DNA from 4 places in the Lactiplantibacillus sp. DA1 genome. Region 1 is predicted to be linked to each of the others. Evidence: predicted binding sites of a transcription regulator. Region 1 holds the regulator's gene; each other region holds the start of a gene.

Region 1 (3,906 bases):
TCAAACAGCGTTTAGCCAACCAAACGATCCAGACCATTGATCGGCGGGGGAAGTATTTATTGTTTCGCTTTAGCAATGGTCTGACGATGGTGTCGCATTTGCGGATGGAAGGCAAGTATAATGTTGTACCGCGTGGTGAAGATCAAGGTAAACACACGCACGTGATCTTCCATCTGACCGATGATCGTGATTTGCTGTACAACGATACGCGTAAGTTCGGGCGAATGACGCTCGTGCCGACCGGTGAAGAAAACACGGTGGCGGGATTGCGGACAATTGGCCCGGAACCCGTTGCTGAACAGTTAACACTGGCTTATATGACGACCACTTTTGGCAAGTCGAACAAGATGATCAAACCATTATTATTGGATCAAAGTAAGCTTGCGGGCATCGGGAATATTTATGCGGACGAAACGCTATGGATGAGCAAGATTCATCCAATGCGGCCCGCTAATTCGCTAACCGCCGATGAGATTGCAACGTTGCGCCAAAACATTATTGATGAAATGGCGATGGCAATCAAAGGCCATGGGACCACCGTTCATTCGTTTTCAACGGTGTTTGGTGAGGCTGGTCAGTTTCAAAATCACTTACACGTCTATGGCCGTGAGGGTGAGCCTTGTGAGCGGTGTGGCACGATTATTAAGAAAATCAAAGTGGCGCAGCGGGGAACGCATTTTTGTCCGCTAGAACAGCAGTTGTAGGTGGTTGGGATGACAAAATTGATTGGATTGACTGGTGGTATTGCGACTGGCAAGTCGACCGTTTCAAAATTATTAGCGGCCAGGTTGCCAATTGTCGATGCTGATAAAATCGCGTGGCAGGTTGAAGGACCAGGCCAACCGACGACCCAAAAGATTGTGGCGCACTTTGGTCACCAAGCAGTGCTGGCAGACGGGCGGCTGAATCGGCCATGGCTTGGCCAGTTGGTTTTTAACGATGCTCAAGCTTTACAAGCCTTAACCGCAATTACACGGTTACCGATTCAGTACGCGATGTTCGAAGCGATTGTCGCGGCAAACCAGCAACAGCCCGACGCAATTATTTTAGATGTGCCGTTGTTATTTGAAAGTGGCTGGCAACATGTTTGTGATCAAGTGTTGGTTGTGACGGCACCACCAGCCGTAGTATTGCAGCGGTTAATGGCACGTAACCACTTATCGCAACAGGCGGCTCAGGCACGAATTGACAGCCAAATGCCACTCGCACAGAAGGTCGCAAGGGCTGACGTTGTCATTGATAACGGGGCCAACATTGATAAAACTAAAGCTGCCGTGTTAAAATGGCTGAAAACTATTACTAATTAAATGAAAACTGATTATTAGTTGTTACAAGGGGTGAGAAGTCTATGCAATGTCCACATTGTCATCATAATGGCTCCCGCGTGGTTGACAGTCGACCAACTGATGATGGTCGCGTGATTCGACGGCGCCGGGAATGCGAAAACTGTGGGTTCCGGTTCACAACATTTGAACGGGTCGAAGCCACGCCGTTATTAGTCATTAAGAAAAATGGTGCCCGCGAAGAATTCAATCGTGAAAAAGTCTTGCGCGGAATTATTCGCTCGGCCGAGAAACGGCCCGTTAGCATGGAAACGATGACCGGGGTCGTTGATGATGTTGAAAATAAGGTCCGGTCACTGGGTGAAAATGAAATTTCAAGCCAAGTTATCGGTGAGTATGTCATGGAACAATTGGCAGATATTGACGAAATTTCGTACATTCGTTTTGCCAGTGTTTACCGGCAATTCAAGGATATGCACGTCTTCTTGAATGAACTCCAAGATATGATGGAGCGTGATAAGGTCAAACTGGCAAAACCGTCAGCGAAGACGACCCACGCACCTAAACGAAAAAAAGATTAGTGAAAAAGAATGGTGAACAACATGCCAAATGATGAACCCTTAACACCCAAAACTGGGTTAGTGGTCCCGCAAGCACCAGCGCTTAGTGCGGCGCAACAAGCTGTATTGGCGGAATTATACTTGCCACTGATGGGGCCATTGGCATATAGCTTGTATGCGGCGTTACGTAGCTTACAGAGTAGCGAGAATGAGCTGAGCAATCGACGCAGTCACGCGGAACTACTTGGCATCCTAAATGTGGACTTGCCGACGGTGTTAGCGGCTCGGCGTAAACTTGAAGCAACTGGCTTGTTGCGCAGCTATTATCAACAAGATGAATTGGGTGCCATGTACATTTATCAATTACAAGCACCATTACTGGCGTTACAATTCTTTGCGGATGATCTATTGAGTGTCCTATTGTTAGATACGGTCGGTGAGTTACGTTATCAACAACTTGCTGGCAGCTTTGCAGCACAGCCGATTGACTTGACGGCTGCCAAAGACGTGACGGCAAATATCTTAGATGTGTTTCACGTTGATAGTCAAAAAGTTACGACGCCACCTCTTTCAGTGCAAAAGGTGCGCGCCCAATTGGCGGCCAATGAACCGGCCGAGGATCACTCGCCCGTGCTCAGTGACGATGACTTTGACTGGCAATTGCTAGGACAAATCTTGAAGCAGAACTATGTTGATCTTAAGCAAGTCGCGAGTTCACGGCAACTGATCATTACGGAAAGTCGAGTCTACGGCATCAGTGAGATTGAGATGGCTAAGTTAATCAGCGAAGTGGCTAGTTTGACAACGGGTCAGTTTGATGAAAACCAATTAAAACTATTGATTGCGCGACGCTATGAACGGCCGGCAGTTCCGAGTCAACAGGTCGCAACGGAAGTACCGGCTGCAACGTCGGCCACTAAGGATACCAAGACTTCAGCGCAACTCTCAACGGCTGAGCAGCAACTCGTGACGTATGCTAAGCAGACAGCACCGTATGAGTTTTTGACGGCTTTGAAACAGGAGAAACACGGTTTTGTGACGAGCGGTGAGAATCGATTAGTTCATGATTTAATTGGTCGGGGGGTATTACCCAATGCCGTCATCAACATGGTGATCTACTACTTATTGCAAAATCGGGAGTTAGCTGCCCTTAATCGTAATTTGCTAGAAACAGTCGCCAATGATTGGCAACAACACGACATTACGACGCCGGAAGCGGCTTTGGTGTACTTGAAGCAACGTAAACAGCCGAAATCAACACCGACGCGGCGCAAGAACAAGCGACCGACGCGTAAGGAGATTATGCCAAAGTGGGCCCAACAACAGCAACAGACTGAGCGTGGTAAGCAACCAGCTCAGACCGGCAAACAAATTACTGCTGCCCAACGCAAACAGCTTGCTGATCGACTAGCAAAGCTTGAGACAAATTCGGAAAAGGAGGACTAAAACATGGAGAATATCTCAGAAACACTCCGGATGTTAATGAATCGGAAAAACTTGAATCATCGGTATGAGGCGTTAATGACAGCTGTGTACCAAGATCCAGATGTTCGCCAGTTTTTAGCTGCTCATCAAAACGAATTATCTTCGGATGCGCTAGAACGTTCAGCGGCTAAATTATATGAATTTTGTGAAGAGAAACGTAAAATTGCGCGCCATGAACCGACACAAGCGCCGGGTTATCAGCCCGCATTAGTGATGAGCAATCATTTGATTGATATTGCTTATCAGCCAACGCCACAACTCCAAGAGCAGCAGGCTGCTCATGAATTGCAGCAACGAGTTCGCTCGATTAGTATGCCGAAAAATATTCAAAACGCTGACTTAAAGACGTATGATCAAGATGGTGACCGGGCGACAGCATTAATGGCAGCACTTGATTTTATTGATGCCTATACCCAAGCGCCCAAGCGTTTTCACCGGGGCTTATATCTCTACGGCTCATTTGGTGTCGGTAAAACTTATTTACTCGGTGGGATGGCGAACGCGTTGGCTGCTAAGGGTTTCAATACGACCTTGATTCATTTTCCGAGTTTTGCGGTCGAGATGAAGCGCTCAATTAG
Region 2 (3,906 bases), on a different contig from region 1:
GACGTTCACGCGCAATTTCGTTAGAAGCTTTTAAGGTCCAGTAGTTTAAGAGTAAGAAGTAGATATTGGTAAAGTCAACGGCTTCTTTGCTGCCGTATTCCATTTGATTCTTCGCGAAAAAGGCATGGAGCCCCATGGCACCTAATCCAATGGTATGGGCTTGACGGTTCCCTTTTTGGATTGAAGGGACGACGTCGACGTTAGAGTGGTCAGTAACAAAAGTTAACGCGCGCACCATGGCTTCAACGGAATGTCCAAAGTCTGGAGAGGTCATTAAGTTAACAATGTTAGTCGAACCAAGGTTACAACTAATATCAGTTCCCAACTTCTCATACTGTTGTTGGTCATCAATTAGTGATGGGGTTTGCACTTGCATCACTTCTGAGCACAAGTTACTCATCACGATTTTACCATCGATAGGATTTTCGCGGTTCGCGGTATCAATGTTGACGACGTATGGGTAGCCAGATTCTTGTTGTAACTTGCTGATTTCATTTTCAAGGTCACGCGCCTTGATCTTAGTCTTACGGATGTTCGGGTTCTTGACCATATTGTCGTATTCTTTGGTGATATCGACATATGAGAACGGTACCCCGTATTCGCGTTCAACACCGTAAGGGCTGAAGAGATACATATCAGCGTCGGCCTTGATCAACTCGTAAAACTTGTCGGGTACGGTGACCCCGAGTGAAAGCGTCTTGAGCCGAATCTTTTCGTCGGCGTTTTCCTTCTTAGCAGAAAGAAAGGCAATGATATCAGGATGGAAGACACTGAGGTAAACGACCCCGGCACCTTGACGTTGACCTAACTGGTTAGAGTAGGAGAAACTATCTTCTAATAATTTCATGACGGGGACGACCCCACTAGCAGCGCCATCGATATGCTTGATTGGATCACCGGCACCCCGTAAGTTGCTGAGGTTAATACCGACCCCGCCGCCGATCCGAGAAAGTTGTAACGCGGAGTTAATCGTCCGGCCGATTGAGTTCATATCATCGGTCGATTGAATCAAGAAGCAAGAAATCAATTCACCACGCCGGGCCCGGCCAGCATTGAGAAAACTAGGAGTGGCTGGTTGATAACGTTGGTGGACGATTTCATTGGCCAGGTCCATCGCCAAGTCTTCATTACCATCAGCAAAGTAGAGGGCGTTCATTGCCACACGGTCAATAAAGTTTTCCAAGTAATAGTCGCCATCATCCGTCTTTAAAGCGTATTGGGCATAAAATTTGTAAGCCGCCATAAACGTCTTGAAGTGGAAGTCTTGCGACCGCAAGTAATCGTAAAGTTTTTCGATAAAGCTAAAATCATACTTATCAATGGTAGGGGTTTCCAAATAGTCGTGTTCACGCAGGTAGTCAAAGCGGGCCTTGAGACTATCAAATTTCATCGTGTTCGGTTCAACATTTTGTTCAAGGAAAGCGGCAAGTGCCTCCTGATCCTTGTTGAGCGGAATCTGATTGTTAACGGGAATATTGATCTCATTATTTAAGTCGTAATACGTGACGTCTTTTAAATCTTTTAAGGTCATAAGGAATCCTCTTTCTATCAGTATAATTGTGGCTGGCAAAATCGACGACCCACAATCAGTAGGTTGATGATTGTGGGCCGTTAAGCATATTTTAAAGGGTAAACTAGCTATGTAACCACGCAAAAAAGCGTGAGCAAACTAAACAGCTAATTGTTTTAAAGCATCAGGACGGAAGCCAGCAATGCTGTCTTCGCCATTGATTTCAACGACCGGAACGGCATGGAAACCTTGCTCCTTCAAGTAATCGACGTATTCAGGATTCGTATTGATGTTCTTCTCTTCAAAGGCAATGTTGTGCGCCGTGAGGAACTTCTTAGTCATCTTGCATTGCATGCAGTTGTTTTTAGTAAATACAGTAACTTTTTTCATTTTTCATCATCCTAACTCGTTTTTCTGATAAATTTAGTATACAACATGTGGTGAAAAAAACAATCAAAAAACACAACATCTAGGGTGTGGTAAAAATCACAAGCCCTAGATGTTGTGTTAGTGTCAGCTTTTAACCGACTAAAAAGTTTTTTAAATTATTTGTGGTTCACTCGCTGAATCAGTTATCATAGATATAGACCAGAAATTTAGAGGAAAATAAATATGACCAACTATTATTATACACACAATCCGGATATTGTGCATGATGAAAAGCAATGGAATTTTGAAATTTTTAATCACTCGTTTAAATTTACGACGGACAACGGTGTCTTCTCCAAGCGTACCGTGGATTACGGCTCACGAACACTACTCGCAGCGTTTGATCCGACTGATTTGCCAGCGGGCCCAATGCTAGATTTGGGAACCGGATACGGTCCCATTGGGATGGCGCTCGCGTATCAATCACCCGAACGAACGGTTGATATGGTCGATGTGAACGAGTTAGCGCTAAGCTTAGCGCGTAAAAATGTTGCTTTGAACCAAATTACGAATACCAATATTTTTACGTCTGATGTCTATCAACAAGTAACCGCGACTAATTATGCGGCGATTGTCACCAATCCACCGGTGCGCGCAGGCAAGGCAGTGGTGGATGCAATGTTAACGGGGGCTGTCTCACGGCTAGTCGTTGGTGGGACACTCACCGTCGTTTTACAGAAAAAACAGGGCGCACCATCTGCGAAGAAATTGATGCAAATGACCTTTGGTAATTGTCAGGTGATTAAGAAGGACAGAGGGTATTACATCCTACAAAGTGTAAAGGAGGGATAGTCGTGACGGAACCAACAGCGGAAGACTGGATGCAAGAAGCGTTACATGAAGCGCGAATGGCCTACTTAATTGGCGAAGTGCCGATTGGGGCTGTGATCGTTCACCAGGGTGAAATTATTGGCCGTGGGCACAATTTACGGGAGCATGGTCAGGATGCAACGATGCATGCTGAAATTATTGCGATTCAAGAAGCTTGTGAGTATTTGCATAGCTGGCGATTGGAAGATTGTCAGCTGTATGTCACCTTGGAACCATGTTTGATGTGTAGTGGGGCCATTATTAATGCACGGCTACCTGAACTTTACTTTGGTGCTCGCGATCCCAAGGCTGGCGCCGTTCGTAGTTTGTATCAGGTGATGGATGATACCCGGTTAAATCATCAAGTAACGGTTCATGAACGTGTTATGGCACGTCCGGCCGGCGAGATGTTGGAAAACTTTTTCCGCGGGATTCGTAAACGGAAAAAGGCGGCCAAAAAAGCACGACGCGAAGCTGCTGAAAAAAATTAGGCCGATGGCTGGTAATTGTGGCGCAAATCATGTATTATAGTATTTGCCGCAAGGCCAAAAGGCAAGGGTGGATTTACGAATCGTGTCAGGTCCGGAAGGAAGCAGCACTAAGTTTGCTTCATCTTGTGCCTTTTGTTTTTATGAAATGTAACAGCTCTTAGCCATTCGGTTGAGAGCTTTTTATTTAAATTAAATGTTGAGTGTTAGTTTTGGACGTGCTGATAGGTTGGTTAATTGTTATTTACCTATTATTATAGTAGTAATACGTTATTTGGATGATGCTTTTCAGACTGACAGTCAAAACCATCGCTTGTTGAGGGAATAACCAGAATACTTAACAAGGGTGGTTACAGGTCTGGGTTTAGACTCGTTGACAAGTATACTTAGATGCTTAGTTTGCATAACTGACACTGACTGTTAGTGGGGAAGCGTCACAATCAGCAGCTAACTATTCAGGACATTTAAACAATGGCTTATAATAAGTAATGATAACCAAGTATGACTGATGTAAGAAAGGAAGAATCGCATGTATCGGGCACTATATCGGGTTTGGCGTCCCCAACGCTTTGATGAGATTGTCGGGCAACAGATGATTACCCAGACACTAAAAAATGCCATTATGACCCACCAGACGAGTCATGCGTATCTGTTTACCGGTCCCCGGGG
Region 3 (3,906 bases), on a different contig from region 1:
AGCCAAAGTTCTGCCGACTGAGCGCAACAGCTTGATGAACGAGCGTATAGGTGGCGGCACTCACTTGAACTGGGTGTTGACCAGCAGCGTGGTTGATTGCCATAACTTCCGAGGCGGTACGATTGACAGTTAAGCGGTCTTCATAATGGTCAATAAGTTGGCAAGCCGCCTGCAGGTAATGGTCACTATCACTACCAAAGAGGGTTAAATCAATATCAGTACCGAGTGCATGGTGCGCTTGGTGCTGACGTTGCTGGGCGAATGCCGGGATAGCCGATTCACCGTTATAAGCTAAAGTTGTCATGATACCAGTCCTATCTTTCATAAATATCAATTTGTTCAGCAAACTGTACAAAGCTCATTTCGATACTAGTCATCAGATGAATTGTTGGGTTAAATTAGTTTTCCCGCACAATGATCCAACTCATGTTGGATGATTTGAGCCGTAAAGTCATTGAATCGTTGCTGTTGGGGTTTGAAGTGTTGATCCTTGTATTTTACCGTTATCTGATGATACCTACTAGTTGGGCGATCACCTGGTAAGGATAGACAGCCTTCTTTAGTGTCATAGGCCCCATGCTGATCAACAATTTTCGGATTAATCATCACAACGGCGAAGGGCCCCAACTGAACGACAATAATTTGTTTGTTAACACCAATCATATTAGCAGCCATTCCAACACAATTATCAGTGTGGGCGGCAAGGGTATCAAGTAAATCGGTCACGACCTGAGCATCCGCCGGTGTCGCCAATTCGGCGGGGATGCTCAAGGCAGCAGGGTCATGCACAATAGGTCGAATCATTTGACGTTCCTCCATTGTAGTTATTGATGGTGTGCTAGTTTGTCATGGAGCATATTAACTGGCAGACCATGTTAAGTTATTTTATTAGTTTAATTATAGGGAGCGTAGTTCACAGAAGCAAGTTGTTTGCTAGACCGTTAGTGATAAAAAGCTGCTAACGGCACATAACCATGTGTGCCAGATAGCAGCTTTCTTATTCTAATAGGATAATTTAATTGTTGGTGTTAAGGTCCCCGATTTTAATGCTTCATTGGTTGTTGTGGGGATGGTGCTGTGATTAGGGTGCCAGTTAGGGTCCTTGATCAGTGTGATACTGGTTCCTTGATAGTCCAGAGTCAAGCTATTAGCGTTGTTCAGGGTCAACTTAACAACATCATGATCAATTGTAAATGTTGCTTGGGTATCATTTAGTGCCAGATTTGCGTGGCGATGAACTGGTGCGTATCCATCTTGAAACCAAGCAATTTGATGATTAGTATTCAAATATAAGCTTATTGCTGGATTAGCGCTGACCCAGCGGCCTAAAAAATCGTGGGTCGTTACTGAGCGGACAGCACTAATCTTAGACGGCGTTGGTTGAACTGTTTTTGATGATGTATCACTGGTTGAAGAGTGGCAACCAGCAAGTAGTCCGACCAGTAACAGTCCCCCAATCATTCCCCGTATTTTTTGCATAATTATTCTCTCCTCCGATGCCCACATCCCTCAATGAGGACTTAATATTATTATAGCGAATACGTTGGAGGAGTTAAACTAAATAGTCATAAGTTAATTAGTCTGCAACAATTTGGTTGTGTTCAGCTTAATTTTTAACGAATTAAAATACGGTTTAAGCGCAATGAAAAATTTTGAAATCAAGGTATGTCAATGTTAACCAGGTAGTTAATGAGATTGATTAAATATTCTTATTTTAATTCAAAAATGACATAAAAAATAATTTGTTAATATTCGCATGGCGTGCTAAACGGGTGACCAAAGCGATTTGGCGTACACAACTGATTATGTCAGTTGAATTAAGCCATGGGCAAGTTGATAAAAATGAGCTACTATATATAGTATTGATTCAAACAGAACGCACTATCAATTGTATTCAATCAATGACTTTGAAAAGTGGGGAATTAAGATGCTGACAACGACAACTAACGATATATTAGACCAATTACGGTCACTGACTGTTACCAAGCGGGGTGGAGCTCAAACAAAGTTTCATCCGTATAAAATTGACTTTGTCTTACAACAGTTATTGGCAACTGAAGATGAAGTACGAGTTGTCAAGGAGGCGCTGGTTGCGCATTATCAACAGGCAACTGGTATTGATACGCGGGAATTGCGGACAACGGTGATGCAGATTTTGAATGCTCAGGGGCTAACGACGGCGGCTGAAGCTTATCAGAATTATTTTGAGGCTGAACAGCAACGTTTCGCAGCAGCAACGAATGTTCAAGGACGAATTAAAAAGTTGTTTGAGCGCGATGCTAGCGTAGTGCATGAAAATGCAAATAAAGATAGTACCATTTTTAATACACAGCGGGACTTAGAGGCTGGTGCTGCCAGTCGGGCGATGGGGTTAAAGATGTTACCAGATGTCGTTGCTAAGGCTCATCTGCGTGGTGATATTCATTGGCACGACCTGGATTATTCGCCAGTAACTCCTGAGACCAACTGTTGTCTGATTGACTTTGACGGTATGTTCAAGAATGGTTATAAGATTGGCAATGCGGAAGTTGCTTCGCCACGGTCAATTCAAACGGCCACGGCACAAATGGCACAGATTATTGCCAATGTGGCTTCTTTACAGTATGGTGGCTGTTCTGCCAATCGAGTCGATCAATTATTGGCCCCCTACGCGGCAATCAATTATCAAAAACATATGGCTGATGCTGAAAAGTGGGTGGCAGCTGATCAACGCGAAGCTTATGCGCAGGCTAAAACTAAAAAAGATATTTATGATGCGATGCAAGCGTTAGAATATGAGATTAATACCTTGTATTCATCACAAGGCCAAACGCCTTTTACGACGGTCAACTTCGGTCTCGGGACTAGTTGGATTGAACGCGAAATTCAAAAGGCCATTCTCCAAATCCGAATCAAAGGGCTGGGTAAGGAGCATCGTACTGCTATTTTTCCTAAGTTGATTTTTACAATGAAGCGGGGCTTAAATTTGAGTCCTGATGATCCCAATTATGACATTAAGGAATTGGCAATTGAATGTTCAACGAAGCGGATGTACCCCGATCTTTTGATGTATGACAAAATCAAGGAACTAACAGGGAGTTTTAAGACCCCGATGGGCTGTCGATCTTTCCTACAAGGATGGCGCGATGAAGACGGGGTTGAAGTAAATTCTGGTCGTATGAACCTAGGTGTTGTGACGGTCAATTTACCGCGGATTGCGTTGGCGGCACACGGCGATCAACAACTATTCTGGGAAATCTTTGAAGAACGCATGGCTACTTGTCATGAAGCGTTGGCTTACCGAATTGAACGAACCAAGGAAGCTAAGCCAGAAAATGCGCCATTGTTGTACATGTACGGTGCTTTTGGTAAACGACTACCGGCGGGTGGTAATGTGGATGAGCTCTTTAAAAACCAGCGGGCGACCATTTCATTAGGATATATTGGTATTTACGAAGTATGCGCAACCTTTTTCGGTCCTAACTGGGAACATGACGAGCACGCATTGGCATTTGCTGAGACTGTGGTGAAAGCTTTACGTGACAAATGTGCACAATGGGCAGCTGAGAGTGGCTATCACTATAGCCTATATTCGACGCCAGCCGAATCATTGACTGATACGTTCTGCCGTGATGACATTGCTAAGTTTGGTCGCATCGCAGATATTACTGACAAGGAATATTACACGAATAGTTTTCATTACGATGTTCGTAAGCATCCGACGCCATTTGACAAATTGACGCTTGAAGAACGGTTCCCCAAATATGCATCGGGTGGTTTTATTCATTATTGTGAATACCCTAACCTGACACAGAACCCGAAAGCTTTGGAGGCCGTCTGGGATTGGGCTTATAATCATGTTGGTTATTTAGGAACAAATACGTCGATTGATCAGTGCTTTAAGTGTGGTTTTAAGGGAGAGTTCAA
Region 4 (3,906 bases), on a different contig from region 1:
GCAACGAAGGCAGTTATGGGAGCAGGCATGTCCGCCAGAATTTCTGGTGCCAGTGTGTGGTAATAAGCGGCCGGATTCGCAGGATTCTTGAATTGCATGGGGACGTAACTGTTTGAGATCGTTGCGGCTAGTGCCTCAGCTTTGCGAATGGCGCCTTTGATTCCTTCCTCGCTAGGTGTATGAACGATTTCAGCACCCAATGCTTGCATTAAAACTTGTTTTTCCATACTGAACTTTTCTGGGACTACCAAGATGGTCCGCAAGTGATGCGTTTGGGTTGCTAAGGCTAAACCGATTCCGGTGTTACCAGCAGTTGGTTCGATAATCGTTGTTGTTGAATTGATTTGGCCTCGTTGCAAGCCGTCTTGAATCAGATAGGCCCCGAGTCGGTCTTTGATACTGCCACCGGGATTGGACATTTCGAGCTTGGCATAAATGTGACTGTGATTTGGAACGTCGATTGGTAATGCCATCAAAGGTGTGTGACCGATAAGCTCTTGTACGTGCTGAATGAGCATATAAATTCCTCCAAATAGATGTGGTGGGGTGCCAAAAACGACAAAAAGGGCGCGAGAATTCGAATGAATTCCTCGCGCCCAGTACAATATCCAGCCATGCTGGACATTGATTTTAGGATGACACTCCTCAAAAAGTCAATGCTTAACAGGCCGAACATCGCAATAAGCGCGCAGTTCGACAACAACAGTTATTCAAAGCATTACTTGTTAATTGAGTCATGTCTGATCCTCCTCTGATTAATTGGCACTAACTATACAAGATATCTTTGCGGTCGTCAAGCAGTGAGTAACTAATTTTGGTGTGACGTGTTACTCGGGATTTGCTAAGGCTGTTATGAGACGAGCTTTGGTGTTAATTTGTCGTTATTATTAAAATAATTATTTTATTGGTGATGAATTAGCTTGTCATAAATTGACAATAAGCTGAGCAAAGTTTGCTACGAGTGGGTTTTTAAACTAATCAGAATTAAGCCTGTTCCAATAGTCGCATTAAATTAGCATAGATTAATTCCCGCTAAAAATAAAAACAGCATTACCCTAACTGAATTAGGGTGGTGCTGTTTAATATTATAATTAAAATGATATTACTTATTCCATAAGTATTTAGCATCAAAATCATTATCGAATGATGATAAAATCTTAGGACCGTCATTGGTGACAACGAGGGTGTGTTCGTACTGACAGCTGAGGCTGCCGTCTAAAGTGCGAACTGTCCAACCATCATCGGCAGTTTCGCCAGAACGCCAGTCACCAATGTTGACCATTGGTTCAATAGTAATGGTCATACCAGCTTTTAGACGGGTGCCGTGCCCAGCTTCGCCATAATGTGGAACGTCAGGCTTTTCGTGCATTGTGGGTCCAATGCCATGGCCGATGTATTCGCGAACGACACCGTAACCCATTTCGTTTTCAGCGTAGTTTTGAATCGCCCAACCAATATCACCGATACGGTTGCCGACAACGGCTTGGTCGATGCCGAGGTATAGCGCTTTGTGGGTTACTTCCATTAATTTCTTAACTTCTGGTGCAGGGGTCCCGGCAACAAAGGCGTGGCAAGAATCACTGAGGTAGCCGTGGTAATTAATGACTGTGTCGACTTTTAATAAGTCACCGTCTTTAACTAAGATATCCTTGCTAGGACAACCGTGGCAAATCATGTCATTGACACTGACACAAGTTGAGTATTTGTAACCTTCAAAGTTAAGTTCGCCAGGGGTGGCATCGTGCGCGATGATGTATTCGTAGGCGAAGTGATCAACATCCCAAGTTGTAATTCCTGGCTTGATGTAATCTTCAAGGGCGTGGAACAAGCCAACCATAATATTACCGGCAGCTTGCATCCCTTGGATTTCACGATCTGATTTAAGCGTAATCATGAGGTTCCTCCAAAAAAATAATTATATTGTGATGCTAAAAGTTTGTTCCTCTCCAGTATACTGCAAGCATTGTATTGCGACAAAACGCATTGTTTTGACCTGATATTGACAACGCTATCAGTGGGCCGAAACCCAAAAAATATAAAAAAATCAGCATGCCAAAAATACCAAATTGCCGGGGCGCAGTTGGATTGATTGTGGACAACTCAATATAAATTTGGAATTTTACTCTGTTCATCGGCCAAGATAATGATACAATATATTGTGTTGTTTTAAACGGAAACACTACATGTAGTAGTGTGACGTGACTGGTTGGCCAACTAGACACCTACAACCGCATCTGAAAACGGAAAGAGGAGCATTATTTTGAGTAATTATTTTAAATTTTTATCCCACCAACTAAAGGGTTGGCCACAACAAAACTACTATTTATTCTATTTTAGCTTAGGATGTCAAGTAATGACGTTAGTGAGCGCCCCAATCACAGCATTGTCTATTCTAACATTTATTGGGACGACATTGGGGGTTCTTTGTGTGTTAGCCATTAATGCAGCTAAGTCAGTTAATGGGTTATTAGGGGTCATCTCCGCGGCTTGTTTCATCGTAGTTGGTTTTTCAGCTAAGAACTATTTAAGTATCGGAGAACAATTGGCCTATGTTGTGACACTAGATATTCCGGTGCTACTAAGTGCTAATTGGAACGTTAACATGGTTTCGAAAATTCGGAAATTTACGGGTAAGACATGGGTGATTGCAATTGTTGCAACCCTAGTTGTCTATGCGATTTCGGGCTATCTCATTGGTGCCTTGACCGATGATCCGCGGCCATGGATTGATGCCATTAGTTTTGCGATTTGTTTAACGGCTGGCGTTATTTGTTTCCTCCGTTACAACAATCAGTATTTCTGGTGGATTGCCTCTGGTTTAGCACAAATGGTTCTCTGGTTCATCTCGTTCCGTCAAGGTTCGGCGACACTAGCAATGTTCATTAATAGTTCCGTTTATCTGATGAACGATGTCTTGGCTTTCACTGTTTCACCTTGGTATAACAAACATGAACGCGCGCGGTTGATGGCTGAAGAACAAGCAGCAAGTGCGGATGCTAGTGATAATCAGGCATTTAGGTTGAATCACTAAAGGTCAGCTAATAAATCTACTGAGACTAGTAGCGTTAATATTCTAAATAAGGCGAGTACTGTAATTCTTTTGGATTAGGGTGCTCGTCTTTATTTGAATAGCCGAGTATTACAACAACTATCAAATATATGTCTTTTAATTGACATTGTTATAAATAATGTTAAAGTTTAATAAATAATATTAAAAAGAGGAATGCTATGGACTGGTTTATGAATTTAGAACGTGAGGATCAGGAATTTGTTAAACAATTGGTTATTGCCTCAGGCTCTCTAAAACAACTCGCCAAGATTTATCAAGTAAGTTATCCAACTGTGCGAATGCGGCTAAACACGATTATTCAAAAAATTAACTTTATTGAGGACAACGGTGGAAATACGTTTGAAACGAAGGTTATGAAATTGGTAATCGATGAGAAATTATCGTTAGAGGTAGCAAAACAGATTATTACTGACTTTAGGGAGGAACAACATGAGTGATTTTAAAGGAATTCTGCTTGGTATGTTGGTCGTTGCAGTGCTCTATATGTTAGATCGATACTTACCAAGGTGGTTTGGTGCGATTCCGGGAGCTGGATTTTTAGGCTTTATTATTTACATTGCTTTTACAAAAGAGGTTTCTTTATTATCAATAGTAACCGTATTGTTAGTTGGCGAAGCCGTGCTGAATGGTATCTGGATAGATGCACTTGCGAACCGAAAGAGAACAATGAAAAAAGAAGTAGCAACAATGAAAGCGAAAGATTTATTGCGAAAATAGTAATATTAATGAAATTCATCAGATATAGAATCGACATTGGTTGGAGATTGCTGTTAGCGCTCTGCGAATGTCGATTTTTTATTATGGTGCGGACTATCCTGCTAGTTCAACCAATACTG

What was found. Region 1 encodes NrdR, which represses ribonucleotide reductase genes. Its sites were predicted from a motif close to ACACNATATATNGTGT; they were not measured.
Region 2: the regulator NrdR is predicted to act here: its motif matches at 1,971-1,986, upstream of RXV91_RS02220 (redoxin NrdH).
Region 3: the regulator NrdR is predicted to act here: its motif matches at 1,848-1,863, upstream of nrdD (anaerobic ribonucleoside-triphosphate reductase).
Region 4: the regulator NrdR is predicted to act here: its motif matches at 2,147-2,162, upstream of pnuC (nicotinamide riboside transporter PnuC).

Annotation. Positions count from the first base shown of each region.
Region 1 covers NZ_JAWHTQ010000004.1:192,624-196,529, forward strand. Annotated here, with positions in the region: gene mutM (bifunctional DNA-formamidopyrimidine glycosylase/DNA-(apurinic or apyrimidinic site) lyase) at 1-704, shown strand, start outside; gene coaE (dephospho-CoA kinase) at 714-1,307, shown strand; gene nrdR (transcriptional regulator NrdR) at 1,349-1,864, shown strand; gene RXV91_RS08005 (DnaD domain protein) at 1,886-3,289, shown strand; gene dnaI (primosomal protein DnaI) at 3,293-3,906, shown strand, end outside.
Region 2 covers NZ_JAWHTQ010000001.1:466,060-469,965, reverse strand. Annotated here, with positions in the region: gene nrdE (class 1b ribonucleoside-diphosphate reductase subunit alpha) at 1-1,531, opposite strand, end outside; gene RXV91_RS02220 (redoxin NrdH) at 1,670-1,900, opposite strand; gene RXV91_RS02215 (class I SAM-dependent methyltransferase) at 2,123-2,731, shown strand; gene tadA (tRNA adenosine(34) deaminase TadA) at 2,734-3,240, shown strand; RNA gene ffs (signal recognition particle sRNA small type) at 3,288-3,385, shown strand; gene dnaX (DNA polymerase III subunit gamma/tau) at 3,767-3,906, shown strand, end outside.
Region 3 covers NZ_JAWHTQ010000003.1:118,896-122,801, reverse strand. Annotated here, with positions in the region: gene RXV91_RS05620 (FAD:protein FMN transferase) at 1-304, opposite strand, end outside; gene RXV91_RS05615 (peptide deformylase) at 394-804, opposite strand; gene RXV91_RS05610 (hypothetical protein) at 1,003-1,479, opposite strand; gene nrdD (anaerobic ribonucleoside-triphosphate reductase) at 1,928-3,906, shown strand, end outside.
Region 4 covers NZ_JAWHTQ010000007.1:120,044-123,949, reverse strand. Annotated here, with positions in the region: gene RXV91_RS12035 (cysteine synthase family protein) at 1-518, opposite strand, end outside; gene map (type I methionyl aminopeptidase) at 1,103-1,894, opposite strand; gene pnuC (nicotinamide riboside transporter PnuC) at 2,255-3,031, shown strand; gene RXV91_RS12020 (DUF2089 family protein) at 3,229-3,507, shown strand; gene RXV91_RS12015 (hypothetical protein) at 3,500-3,787, shown strand.